Pelodictyon luteolum DSM 273: one gene and its partner. The protein of the gene in region 1 binds, or shares a complex with, the protein of each later gene. Links are inferred from orthologs where the notes say so. Each region holds a gene or a part of one and is shown on either strand. Other genes may lie near its edges. The genes, in order: dnaB and dnaG.

Region 1 (4,355 bases):
AAAAAGGGAAATCCGTCTGACGGCGGTGCCAGGAGTGCTACGGCTCTCTCTTGCTCTCTTCCTCTCTCTCTGCCGGACGGGAGCGTCGGTAAAGGGGGGGGGGACGTCGCATACGGCTCTGGTATGAGGACGTGCAGGGGGCTGTATTCGTAATGAACGGGCACGGGTGAGCAGGCATCGTTCCATCTTCCCCTTGTCGGCGGAGCATACGCTGCCTGCAAGGGGTGTGCTGGGGGCCTGTGTTTTTACTGTGGAATCCAGGGCGGTTTTCAGTGCATGCTGCGGCACCGTTCAAGGCGGTCCTTGATGGCTTCTGCGGTGGTGAGCATCAGGCACTCACGGGCGAGCCCTTCGGTTTCTTCGAGCGTGTAGCGGCCGACGAGCGACTTGAGTTTTGCGATGTCGGAGCTGACCACGCTGAAGTGGCGGAGGCCGCATCCGAGGAGGAATGGAAGGGCGAGCGGGTCGGAACCCATGTCGCCGCATATGATCGCCTTGCAGCGGTTTTTCTGTGCCGTTGAAATAATGCGGTACAGCTGGCGGATGAGTGCGGGGTGGAACTTCTCGAACAGGTCCTGTACGATGACGTTGTTGCGGTCGACGGCAAGGGTGTACTGGGTGAGATCGTTGGTGCCGATGCTGATGAAGTCGACCACCCGGGTGATCTCCTCGATCAGCTCCACGGCTGCCGGCACTTCAATCATGGCGCCGAAGCCGGGTTTTTCGATCTGCAGTCCGCTTTTCTGTGAAATCTCCAGGTAGAGCCTGTCCAGAATGGCGCGTACCGCCGCAATCTCGTCAAGCGACATGATCATCGGTACGAGGATGTCGATGTTGCCGTGGAGGTTGGCTTTCAGTATGGCCGTGATCTGTGCTTCGATGATTTCAGGCAGGTCGAGCAGGATGCGCACGCCCCGCCAGCCGAGGTTGGGGTTGGGTTCCTTGACTGGCGAGTACATCAGCTTGTCCCCTCCGATGTCAAAAAGACGGATATCGAGCGGCAGGGGGGCGATGGCGTCGGCCATCTGGAAGTAGTAGCGTTCCTGGAGGGACTCTGAGGGTACTTTGGATGCGTCGGTGAACAGGTTCTCGCTCCGGAACAGCCCCACGCCTTCGGCGCCGGCAGCGCAGATGGCGTCGAGTTCCTCCTTGAAGTCGATGTTCGCGTAGAAGCAGATCCGTACGCCGCACTTCGTCATTGCGGGATAGACGGCCGCTTCCGACTCATCCTCTTCGCTTTTCTGCTCGGCCTTCTGGCGGGCGGTGTATTCCGCAATGCTCTCTTCCGAAGGGTCGACAAGCACCGTGCCGGTGCTTCCGTCGATGATCATCTGCCGTCCTGCAACCACCTTCTGCGACAGTTTGCCGAGCCCGACGACCATCGGAATCTTCAGTGACTTGCAGATGAGGGAGATATGCGAGGTCTTTCCTCCCGTGTCAGTGACGAACCCCTTGATGTTGCTGCGGCTGAGCAGCACGATGTCGGCCGGTGAGAGGTGGTCGGAGGCTACAATCACCCCTTCAGGGATCCATGAGTGCAGTTTACGGACATGGAGATTGCGGATGATGCGGTCCTTGATGTCCTGCATGTCGTCGGCGCGCTCCTGGAACAGTTCGTCGTCCGACTTGCGGAACAGCTCAAGGTACTTCGAGAACTCCTCCTCGATGACGAGGTTCGCAGGCCGCATCTCAGAGCGGATGCGCCGGGTGACCGATTCGGTGAGCACGGGATCGTGCAGCACCATGATTTGCGCCTGAAAGAGGTTCGAGTAGCTTTTTCCGAGCTTCTTGATGGTGACGCGCTCTATTTTACGGAGCTCCTTCTCCGAGCGGCCGAGCGCAGTGAGGAACCGCTCGACCTCCGCTTCGGTCTTTTCGGGTTCCAGCTTCAGGGGAAGCGGAATCTCCGTCTCTTTTACGAACGCATAGCACTCCCCGATTGCGATGCCGCGGGATGCGGCGATGCCCGTGTAGCGCTCCTCCTTGCGCCGCCGGCTTTTTCGGGCGCCTGGTACTGCATCTTCCGCTCCTTTCCGGGTGGCGGGAGGCTCCTCGTTCGGTGTGTGTGCGGGCATGAGGTAATCAGGTTAAAACGGTGCTTCGTCATGATTGATATAGGCCCCCTCTCTGTCCGGCGGCTGGTCCGCTTCGGGCGCCCGGTAGTGGTCGGTGTTGCCGTAATCGACTTCGGATTCAGCTGCTGCGGTGATGTAGGCGTTGGCCATCGACTGGAACCGTCCGTGGTTCTTCAGGAACAGCAGGCGGATGTCGCCGATCGGACCGTTTCGCTGTTTGCCGATGACGATCTCCACCACGTCTTTGGTGGAGGAGCCGTCTTCGAAGGTCTGTTTGCCGTACATCTCGGGGCGTGAGAGGAACATCACCACGTCGGCATCCTGCTCGATGGAGCCCGATTCACGAAGGTCGGAAAGCTGCGGGCGGCGGTCGCCGGTGCGCTGCTCGACGGAGCGGTTGAGCTGGGCGAGGGCGATGACCGGGATGTTGAGCTCTTTTGCCAGCGCTTTCAGTGACCTCGATATCTGGGCGATCTCCTGCTCGCGGTTGCTCTTGCCGTCACGCACGGGACTTACCAGCTGGAGGTAGTCGACGACCACCATGCCGATGTCATGCTCCTGCTTCATGCGCCGGGTCTTGGCGGTCAGCTCCATGATGGAGATGCCCGGCGTGTCGTCGATGAAGAGCTTTGCCTCGTTCAGCTTGTCCATATTGTTGATGATGCGTCCCATCATCTCGTTTGAAATCCTGCCGGTCCTCACCAGCTGCGACTCCACCATGGCCTCGGCGCACATGAGCCTGACGGCCAGCTGCACTTCGGCCATTTCAAGGGAGAAGAAGAGCACCGGTGTCTGGAAATCGACGGCCGCGTTGCGGGCGAGCGCCAGCGAAAATGCGGTTTTGCCGGCCGAAGGACGCGCAGCGATGATGATCATGTCAGAGCGCTGGAACCCGGCCGTCATCTGGTCGAGCTCCGAGAACCCCGATCCAACACCGGTCACCGATGACTGGGAGGCGCGGAGGGTTTCGAGCATATGGATGCCGTTCTTCACCAGCTCCTTGATGGGAGTGGCCCTTTTCTTGATGCCCGCCTGCGAGATGTTGAAGAACTGCTGGGAGGCGTGCTCCACAAGATCGAAGATGTCCATCGACGAACTGTAGGAGCTCTCCGAGATCTTCGTCGATATCGATATCATCCTCCGGTAGAGGAACTTCTCCTTTGCCAGGCGCGCATAGTACTCCACATTGGCAGCGCTGATCACCTTGCCGGAGAGTTCCGCCAGATAGTGTCTTCCGCCGATGTTGTCGAGCTCGCCCATCTTCACCAGCTCTTCGCTCACAGTGATGAGGTCGATCGCCTGCCGCTTGTTGTAGAGCTGCATCATTGCCCGGAAGATGATCTGGTGGCGCCGCTCATAGAACACCAGTGCTCCGCTGTCGGCGAAGATCTGCACGACCTGCTCTATCGGATCCTCCTCAAGCAGAAGGCACGCAAGCACCTCCTGCTCGATTTCCGTGGAGTAGGGCGGTATGCGGCTCTCTCTGGAAAAATCGATGTCCTGATCGAAATCTATGATGTTCCTGTCCTCTTTTCTGTCCCTTTTCATTCAGCCCCCGTCTCCTTGACGGGCATGGTAATGTTGTCATAATGGTGCCTGAGCAGCTGCACGTCCTCCCAGCACCCCCGCTTCCAGTTGGGGTTGCGGAGCAGTGCGGCCGGATGGTAGGTCACGAAGCAGTCGACTCCTTCCCACTGAAGCACCTTCCCCCGCATCGCACCCATCGAAAGCGAGTTCTGGAGGATGGTGTTTGCCGCAACCTTTCCGAGCAGGAGGATCACCTTCGGACGGATGATTTCGATCTGGCTTTTCAGCCACGGGGTACATGCCGCTATTTCATCATGCGCCGGGTTGCGGTTCTGTGGCGGCCGGCACTTGACGATGTTGCAGATGAACACTTCCTCGCGGCTGAAGCCGATTGCCGCAAGGATTTTGGTGAGCAGCTGGCCCGAGCGGCCGACGAATGGCTTGCCTGTTGCATCCTCCTCGGCCCCGGGTCCTTCACCGATCACCACCAGCTTCGATTCAGGGTCGCCTTCACCGAACACAACCGTGTTGCGGGTTTCGGCAAGCCGGCATTTCCGGCACTCGAGCGTTTCCAGGCGGAGTGCCCCGAGTGCTTCTGCTGTGGGTACGTCCTTCAAGCGTTCCCTCCCTCCGCCCCCATAATCCGGGAGACGGCCTCAAGCAGCTTTCCTGCGGCTTCGTCTTTCGTCATAAGGGGGAGCGCATCCGTTCTGCCGTTCCGCTCAATAAGGGTCAGGCGGTTCGTATCGCCCT
Region 2 (7,454 bases), 350 kb from region 1 along the record:
TGCGTCGCCGTCACGATGGAGAGGGCCCGGGAGCTCCAGCTTGATCCGATGGTGCAGCGCAACACTTCGCAGCATGAAACCAACTTCACCGTATCCGTCGATGCCATTGCCGAAGGGGTGACCACCGGGATCTCCGTATACGACCGGGCGACGACCATCAAGATGCTCGGCGACCCGGCCTCCCATGCCGACAGTTTTTCACGTCCCGGACACATTTTCCCGCTCCGCGCCATGGACGGCGGGGTGCTGCGCCGGGTCGGCCATACCGAAGCGGCTGTAGACCTCGCCCGGCTTGCCGGCTGCAGCCCTGTCGGACTGCTCTGCGAGATCCTCCACGACGACGGCAGCATGGCCCGCCTTCCCGAGCTGTTGAAGTTCAAGGAGAAGTTCGGTTTGAAGCTCATTACCATCAAGGATCTGGTGGCCTACCGGATGCAGCGCAACAAACTCGTCGAGCGCGCCGTCGAGTCGAAGCTTCCGACCGCCTACGGGGAGTTCGGCCTTATCGCCTATGAGTCGTTCATCGACCACCACAACCACATGGCTTTCGTGAAGGGAGACGTCTCCAGCGGCGAGCCGGTTCTTGTACGGGTGCATTCGCAGTGCGCGACCGGCGACACCTTCGCCTCGCTCCGCTGCGACTGCGGCAACCAGCTGGCCTCCGCGCTCCGCATGATCGAAAAGGAGGGCCGCGGGGTGCTGGTCTACCTGATGCAGGAAGGACGCGGAATCGGCCTCATCAACAAGCTCAAGGCCTATAACCTGCAGGACGAAGGCTTCGATACCGTCGAGGCCAACGAACAGCTCGGTTTCAAGGCCGATCTTCGCGATTACGGCATAGGCGCCCAGATTCTCCAGGACCTCGGTGTGCGCAAGATGCGCCTTCTTACCAACAACCCCAAGAAGGTCATCGGCCTTGAGGGTTACGGGCTTGAGATCGTCGAGCGCTTACCGCTTGAAATCGCGCCGAACGAAGTGAACCAGTTTTATCTGGAGACCAAGCGTGACAAGATGGGCCACATGATCAGCTGCTCATGCCATAAAGGCCACTGAAACTTCAATTCAACAATAAACTTCCGTAAAGGAAAAAGGAACGATACACGATGGACACCGATATCCTGAAGATGCAGGACCGTGAGGTTTTTGACGCGATTGCCGGTGAAACGGTACGCCAGATGGAAACCCTCGAGCTGATCGCCTCGGAGAACTTCACCAGCCGTGCGGTCATGCAGGCATGTGGTTCGGTGATGACCAACAAGTATGCCGAGGGCTATCCCGGCAAGCGATACTACGGCGGTTGCGAGTTCGTCGACATCGCCGAGGATCTGGCCCGTGAGCGTGCCAGGAAACTGTTCGGGTGCGAATATGTCAACGTCCAGCCCCATTCGGGTTCGAGTGCCAACATGGCCGTGCTCTTTTCCGTCCTGAAACCCGGCGACCGTATCATGGGCCTCGACCTTTCCCATGGAGGTCACCTGACCCACGGCAGCTCCGTGAACTTTTCCGGCCAGATGTTCGACGCCCGCTCATACGGAGTGGATCGCGAGACCGGCATCATCGATATGAACAAGGTCGAGGAAATGGCTCTTGACTTCAAGCCCCGCCTGATTATCTGCGGAGCCAGCGCCTACTCTCAGGGCTTCGACTTCAAGGCCTTCCGCGAGATCGCCGACAAGGTCGGCGCGTTCCTCATGGCCGATATCGCACACCCGGCAGGGCTCATCGCAGCAGGACTGCTGACGGACCCGATGCCGCACTGCCACTTTGTGACCACCACCACCCATAAGACCCTCCGCGGTCCCCGCGGCGGCATGATCATGATGGGCAAGGACTTCGAGAACCCGATGGGCATCACCATCAAGACGAAGAACGGCCCGAGGGTGAAGATGATGTCGGAGGTGATGGACGCCGAGGTCATGCCCGGCATCCAGGGTGGCCCGCTTATGCACATCATTGCCGGCAAGGCGGTCGCATTCGGTGAGGCGCTCCGTCCCGAGTTCCGCGAGTATGCCGTGCAGGTGCGCAAAAACGCCGCTTCAATGGCGGAACGCTTCACTTCCCTCGGATACAATATCGTCAGCGGTGGTACAAAGAACCATCTCATGCTGCTTGACCTGCGCAACAAGGATGTCAACGGCAAGGTTGCCGAGAACCTCCTGCACGATGCAGGCATCACGGTCAACAAGAATATGGTTCCCTTCGACGACAAGTCACCCTTCGTGACCAGTGGCATCCGCATCGGAACCGCCGCCATGACGACAAGGGGCATGAAAGAAGCCGATGCCACCCTTATTGCCGAACTCATTGACCGGGTGATCACCGGAGCAGCCGAGAGCACTATCGCTGCGACCTGTAAAGATGTAAAGGCGGAGATCCGTTCGCTCTGCCTCCAAAACCCGCTCGAAGGTTACGGCGTGACTCCCTGAGCCACCATTTCCTTCAGCAGTCTTACAGCCGCCCCGGGGTTCCCCTGGAGCGGCTTTTTTTATGTTGAAGGGGGCTTACTGGCGGCGCTCGAGGATCGCGGCGATCATCTCGCTCAGTTCGAGAGCGGTGGTGCGGATCTTTTTGTCGAGGGTGATTTTTTCCCTGGACAGGGCGATTTCCTTTTCGGTTTCCGCCTCGGTCCGTATCGCCTCCATCAGCCGGTCCTTTTCGTCGAGCAGCGGTTCGAGTATCAGGTTTTTGAAGGCATCGAGAAACATCCCGAGGCAACGTCTTGCGCTGTCGCCGTGCAGGTCGGTTTTTTCAAGCCACTTGTTGCTGACCGGCTGGTCCATGAGGAGTCCCGTGGCGAGGTCTTCGGCGTCCGGCCGGCCGAAGAGGCCGATTTCGGTTGCCACGTCGATGCGGGCATCCGGGTCGGCGGAGATTTCGTGGTAGCGGCGGATCATGTGCAGGAAGATATGCTGGGCGGCAGGGTTCCGGAGCATCAGCATCGCCTCGTGCGAGGCGGCGAACTCAAGGACGACATTGCCGTAGGCCGTGCTTTCAAGAAGGGCTTTCACAAAGGTCTTCTCAAGCACCGAGATAGGGCCTGCAACGATCGGTTTCACCTGCTTCGCTCGCCCGGGCGGCGGCGGCGGGGGAGCGCTCTGTCTTTTTCCGGGATTTCCGGCGGGGAGCACTTCGTTGAGTGCCTGCAGGCTGATCCCGATTTTTTCGGAAAGTTCCTGCAGGTAGAGCTCCCGGCGGACCGGGTCTGCGGCAAGCCCAATGGTCCGGACCATGCTGCCGATGGCGTCGGCTTTCAGTTCCGGGGTCTCGAAGGCGCCTGCTTCCCGGTGGAATCGGATCTGGAAATCCAGGAAGCTGAGGCTCTCTTTTCTGCTTAACGCCAGAAACTTCTCCCTGCCCTCCCGTTTGACGAAGCTGTCCGGGTCGTCTCCCGGCGGCAGCATGAGGATGATGGGGGTGATGTTTTCCGAAAGCAGGATGTCGATGCCTGCCATCATGGACTTCTTTCCTGCTGGGTCCGCATCGTAGACGAAGAGGACGCTTTTGGCGTAGCGCCCGATGATTTTGGCCTGGTAGCGGGTGAGTGATGTGCCGCAGGATGCTACGGCTGAGGTGATGCCAGCCTGATGGAGCGCCAGCACGTCCATGTAACCCTCAACGAGGATGGCCTGAGCGCTCGAGCGGATCTCGTTTTTTGCCGTGTTGAGCCCGTAAAGGAGTTTCGACTTTTCAAAGATGGAGCTTTCCTGCGAGTTCAGGTACTTCGGCGTGTCGGGACTTTTTTCGAGGGTTCTGCCGCCAAAGCCCACGACCTGGCCTCCGATGGAGAAAATGGGAAAGATGACACGGTTTCGGAATGTGTCGTACCAGGACTTTTTCTGGCGGTTTTCAGTGATGAGCCCGAGGCTTTCCAGGTGCTTGCGTTCGATGCCCGCATTTTTTGCGGCATGGAGCAGGTGATCCCACCCCGGGGGGGCGTAGCCGAGCCCGAAGCTTTTGATGGTGGTTGCAGAGAGCCCCCTCTCGGCGGCAAGATAGGCGTAGCCGGGGCTTCCGTGGTCTCTCTCGAGCGTGGAGTGGAAGTGGCGGGCCGCCCAGCGAAGCGTGTTGGTGCGGGTGTCCTCCTTCGCATCCTCTCCGGCGTTTTTCGAGGTGAACCGGCTGATATCTATGCCCGCACGTTTTGCGACCAGTTCGACAGCTTCGGGGAAGGAGACTTTTTCCATCTCCATCACAAAGGAGAATACATTGCCTCCCTTGCCCGTGGAGAAACATTTATAGATCTGTTTCTCGGGCGAAACGACGAACGAGGGTGTTTTTTCCTGCGTGAACGGCGACAGGGCCTTGAAGCTGCGTCCGGCTTGTCGCAGGGTGAGGTAGTCGGAGATGATGTCGACGATGTCGGCCGCCTGGCGGACCTCGTCGATGGTCTCATGGGGAATCATCCGTTATATTTTTTGCCCTGATTGCTTTATGTATGGTGGCATATATTGAAAAATCCGCAACATATTTACTAAATTCTTACAAATCATAATGGAGCGTTTTTCCCCGGCCGCATAATGCTCCTCCTGCAGTATAGCAAATTAACGGAAAGCAACTATCCATGAAACAGGGACTCTTCACCGGCCTGCTCATTGCGGCCGCCTACGTCGTTTCTCTCCTTTTTTATCTCTGGATGGGAACGACCCCTCCCGATTCCATGTTCCACGCTGTCTGGAAGGGCGGCCCGGTGGTGTCGGTCCTGATGGCCCTGATCCTCATGGTCATCGCCTATACGGTTGAACGCATCATCGCCCTCAACAAGGCTGCCGGCAAGGGAAACATCCCGGAGTTTGTCCAGGGGATCAAGCAGGACATCAACAGTGGTGACATCCAGGGCGCCATCGCCCGGTGCGATGACCATCAGAGTTCGCTTGGCGCAGTGCTGCGTTCGGTTCTTGATCGTTACACCCAGCTGGCGGCCTTCAATGTGACCGACCGTGACAAAAAGATCAGCGAGATGGAGAAGGCCGTCGAAGAAGCCTCCACGATGGAGATGCCGCTTCTTGAGAAGAACCTTGTCGCCATTTCGACCATCGCCTCCATTTCCACCATGGTCGGACTGCTCGGCACCACAATGGGTATGATCCGGGCATTCCAGGCCATGGCGACGAGCGGTGCGCCTGATGCGGTGCAGCTTTCGCTCGGTATTTCCGAGGCGCTCTTCAATACGGCGCTCGGCATCGTCGGCGGGATCCTAGGAATCGTGGCATACAACATCTTCACCACCAGGGTTGACCGCTTCAGCTACATGATCGATGAAGCGGCTTTCTACATCATCCAGACCCTTGGAACCGGATCCAGCCGGTAACGCCAGATGTCGAGAATAAAGGCAAAACGGGTAGGCTTCCGGCTTGACATGACCCCCATGGTGGATGTCGCATTCCTGCTGTTGACTTTTTTCATGCTCACCACCAAGTTCCGTCCGCCGGAGCCTGTGGTGATAGATCTTCCCTCATCGCATTCCGAGAAGAAGCTCCCTGAGTCGGAAGTCCTCACGGTTACGGTCAGCGGAGACGATGACTTTTTCATGGGCGTTTCCTCCCAGTCGACACGTGAACGTCTTTTCAATGCAGTCATCCTTCCTAAGCTCGAGGCCACAGGCATGTCGCCGGCAGCTGTCGCGGATTCGCTGAAAAGCTTCCGCCTTGCTGAAACATTTCCTGTGGAACGCTCTGAGCTCGACCGGTTCGTCGTGATGGCGCGTTTTGCCGACCAGCGGCTCCGCCCTGTTGTCAGGGCCGACGGCGGCGCCGGGTTCGAGGCGGTCGACCATGTCATCAAGGTGTACAAGAAGGCGAACCTCCTCACCTTCAATCTCGTCACCGTTCTTGAAAAGGAGAGCCGTTAGTATGGGCATGGTAGACACTCCGGGCGAACGCCGCGGCACGAAGGCGAAGGGTCATCAGCGGAAGCGTATCGGGTTTCGTCTCGACATGACCCCGATGGTGGATGTGGCGTTCCTGCTCCTCACCTTCTTCATGCTGACGACCACGTTTTCGAAATCCAACACCATGGAGATCAACATCCCGCCTGAACAGGGCGAGGTGAAAGTAGCCGGATCCAACATACTGACGCTCCGCATACCGGGAGACGGCATGGCCTACTGTTCCCTCGGGGACCTTGCCCCCCGGCGCATTCCGCTCTATGAGCCCGGAGATAAAGGCAGAAAGGCACTCAGCGGAGATATGCGCAGTCTGCTTCGCCAGCAGTCCCTTTCGAACAGCAAGCTGGTGATCGTTGTCAAGATCGGCCAGAAAGCCAAATACAAGCAGCTTGTCGACATAATCGACGAACTGAACATGATGAAAATTGACCGGTTCAGTCTTGACGATTACACCCCCCAGGACGATCTGGAGATAAAGAAATCCGTATAGGCGGAGCATTACTGAACCGAACGCTTGTCCCGTGCAGTCAAATCTCAAGAAAATACACAGTGAAATCGATGCCGAAACGAAGGCATCGCGCTGGTCTTTCAGCGAAGAGTTCCTCGATACCGACCGTCTTCGCGGAATCTGGTACGGCAACCTTTCACTCCGGCGTCAGGCGCATATCTTCCTCAGTCACGGGGTGATTGCCGCAGTCATGCTCCTTTTCCTTTTCTGGGTAGCCGCAGCCAACTGGGGAAGAATTATGTCTCTTTTCGGCGGTTCTGCTGACTCAGGCCGGATGCTCCAGTGCTATGAAGTGGTCACCAGCGTCACACAGCTTCCGCCGCCTCCCCCTCTTGCCGCTCCGCCTCCGGCTCCGGCCGTTCCCTCTGTTCCCGCTGCGGTTGCGCCGAATGTCGGAAAGATCAAAAAGGTCAAGGAGAACGAGGTGCCGGCCGAACAGACCATCGCGACCCAGAAGGAGCTTCGCCAGGCTATCCAGACCGAGCGTGTCGACGGCAGCGGAGAGGGTGGTCCGGTATTTATCCCCTGCGAGAAAATGCCCGGGTTCCTCGACCAGAGAAAACCGCACTATCCTGAGATGGCCCGTATCGCCGGTATCGAGGGGAAGGTGTTCGTCAGCGTCCTCATCGGTGAGGACGGAAGGCCGATGCGTGCGGTGGTGATGAAGCGCATTCCGGCTGACTGCACCGTCTTCGACGATGTCGCCGTGAGATCCGTCATGGAGTCGAAATACTTTCCCGGAATACAGAACGGGCGTGCCATCAAGGTATGGTTCACCGTACCGATCCGGTTCCAGATCAACTGAGGGTTCCCGGTCGTATTCCGCTGCTTGTAATACAACAGTATGGGCGCCCCCTTGAGGGCGCTTTTTGGCGGTTCAGGGGGGGCAGTCCTTGAGTGTTCAGGCAGAAGGAAGCTGGAAACGGATTCAGTGTTTCCGTGGTCGGATGAGGATGCCGACGGCTACGGTGGCGTAAGCGCCGATGAGGAGGAACGGGGCTATGTTGAGAGCGAAGAATCCGTCGACCTGGCGTTCAATCGCCATGCCCCAGAAGCTTGCGG

The links.
Region 2: the proteins of dnaB (region 1) and dnaG are in contact, whole or in part, in a crystal structure (PDB 2R6A), measured with the Geobacillus stearothermophilus proteins. The link is inferred for Pelodictyon luteolum DSM 273 from one-to-one orthologs. Residues at the interface, in WP_033016901.1 of Geobacillus stearothermophilus: Ser13, Glu15, Ala16, Gln18, Glu91, Leu92, Asp94, Ala95, Val96, Pro97, Thr98, Ala99, Ala100, Asn101, Tyr104, Tyr105, Ile108; in WP_049624496.1 of Geobacillus stearothermophilus: Lys456, Leu457, Leu458, Pro459, Ala460, Asn463, Ala464, Leu467, Leu535, Leu536, Ile537, Ala538, Gln544, Glu545, Asp548, Tyr549, His552.

Annotation. Positions count from the first base shown.
Region 1 is NC_007512.1:2,125,368-2,129,722, reverse strand. Bases 1,356-4,355 are described here. They hold dnaB (replicative DNA helicase), read right to left. Parts: upstream 3,624-4,355; coding sequence 2,088-3,623; downstream 1,356-2,087. Other genes in these bases: coaBC (bifunctional phosphopantothenoylcysteine decarboxylase/phosphopantothenate--cysteine ligase CoaBC), read right to left, coding at 4,216-4,355; PLUT_RS09860 (uracil-DNA glycosylase), read right to left, coding at 3,620-4,219; ptsP (phosphoenolpyruvate--protein phosphotransferase), read right to left, coding at 1,356-2,075. In the rest of the region: more of ptsP, read right to left, coding at 270-1,355. UniProt on the Escherichia coli protein: The main replicative DNA helicase, it participates in initiation and elongation during chromosome replication. Travels ahead of the DNA replisome, separating dsDNA into templates for DNA synthesis.
Region 2 is NC_007512.1:1,774,692-1,782,145, reverse strand. What follows is about bases 1,953-4,862. They hold dnaG (DNA primase), read right to left. Parts: upstream 4,404-4,862; coding sequence 2,502-4,403; downstream 1,953-2,501. Other genes in these bases: PLUT_RS08220 (MotA/TolQ/ExbB proton channel family protein), read left to right, coding at 4,562-4,862; glyA (serine hydroxymethyltransferase), read left to right, coding at 1,953-2,426. Also shown: PLUT_RS08235 (bifunctional 3,4-dihydroxy-2-butanone-4-phosphate synthase/GTP cyclohydrolase II), read left to right, coding at 1-1,053; more of glyA, read left to right, coding at 1,104-1,952; more of PLUT_RS08220, read left to right, coding at 4,863-5,308; PLUT_RS08215 (ExbD/TolR family protein), read left to right, coding at 5,315-5,848; PLUT_RS08210 (ExbD/TolR family protein), read left to right, coding at 5,850-6,374; PLUT_RS08205 (energy transducer TonB), read left to right, coding at 6,406-7,197; PLUT_RS08200 (hypothetical protein), read right to left, coding at 7,321-7,454. UniProt on the Escherichia coli protein: RNA polymerase that catalyzes the synthesis of short RNA molecules used as primers for DNA polymerase during DNA replication.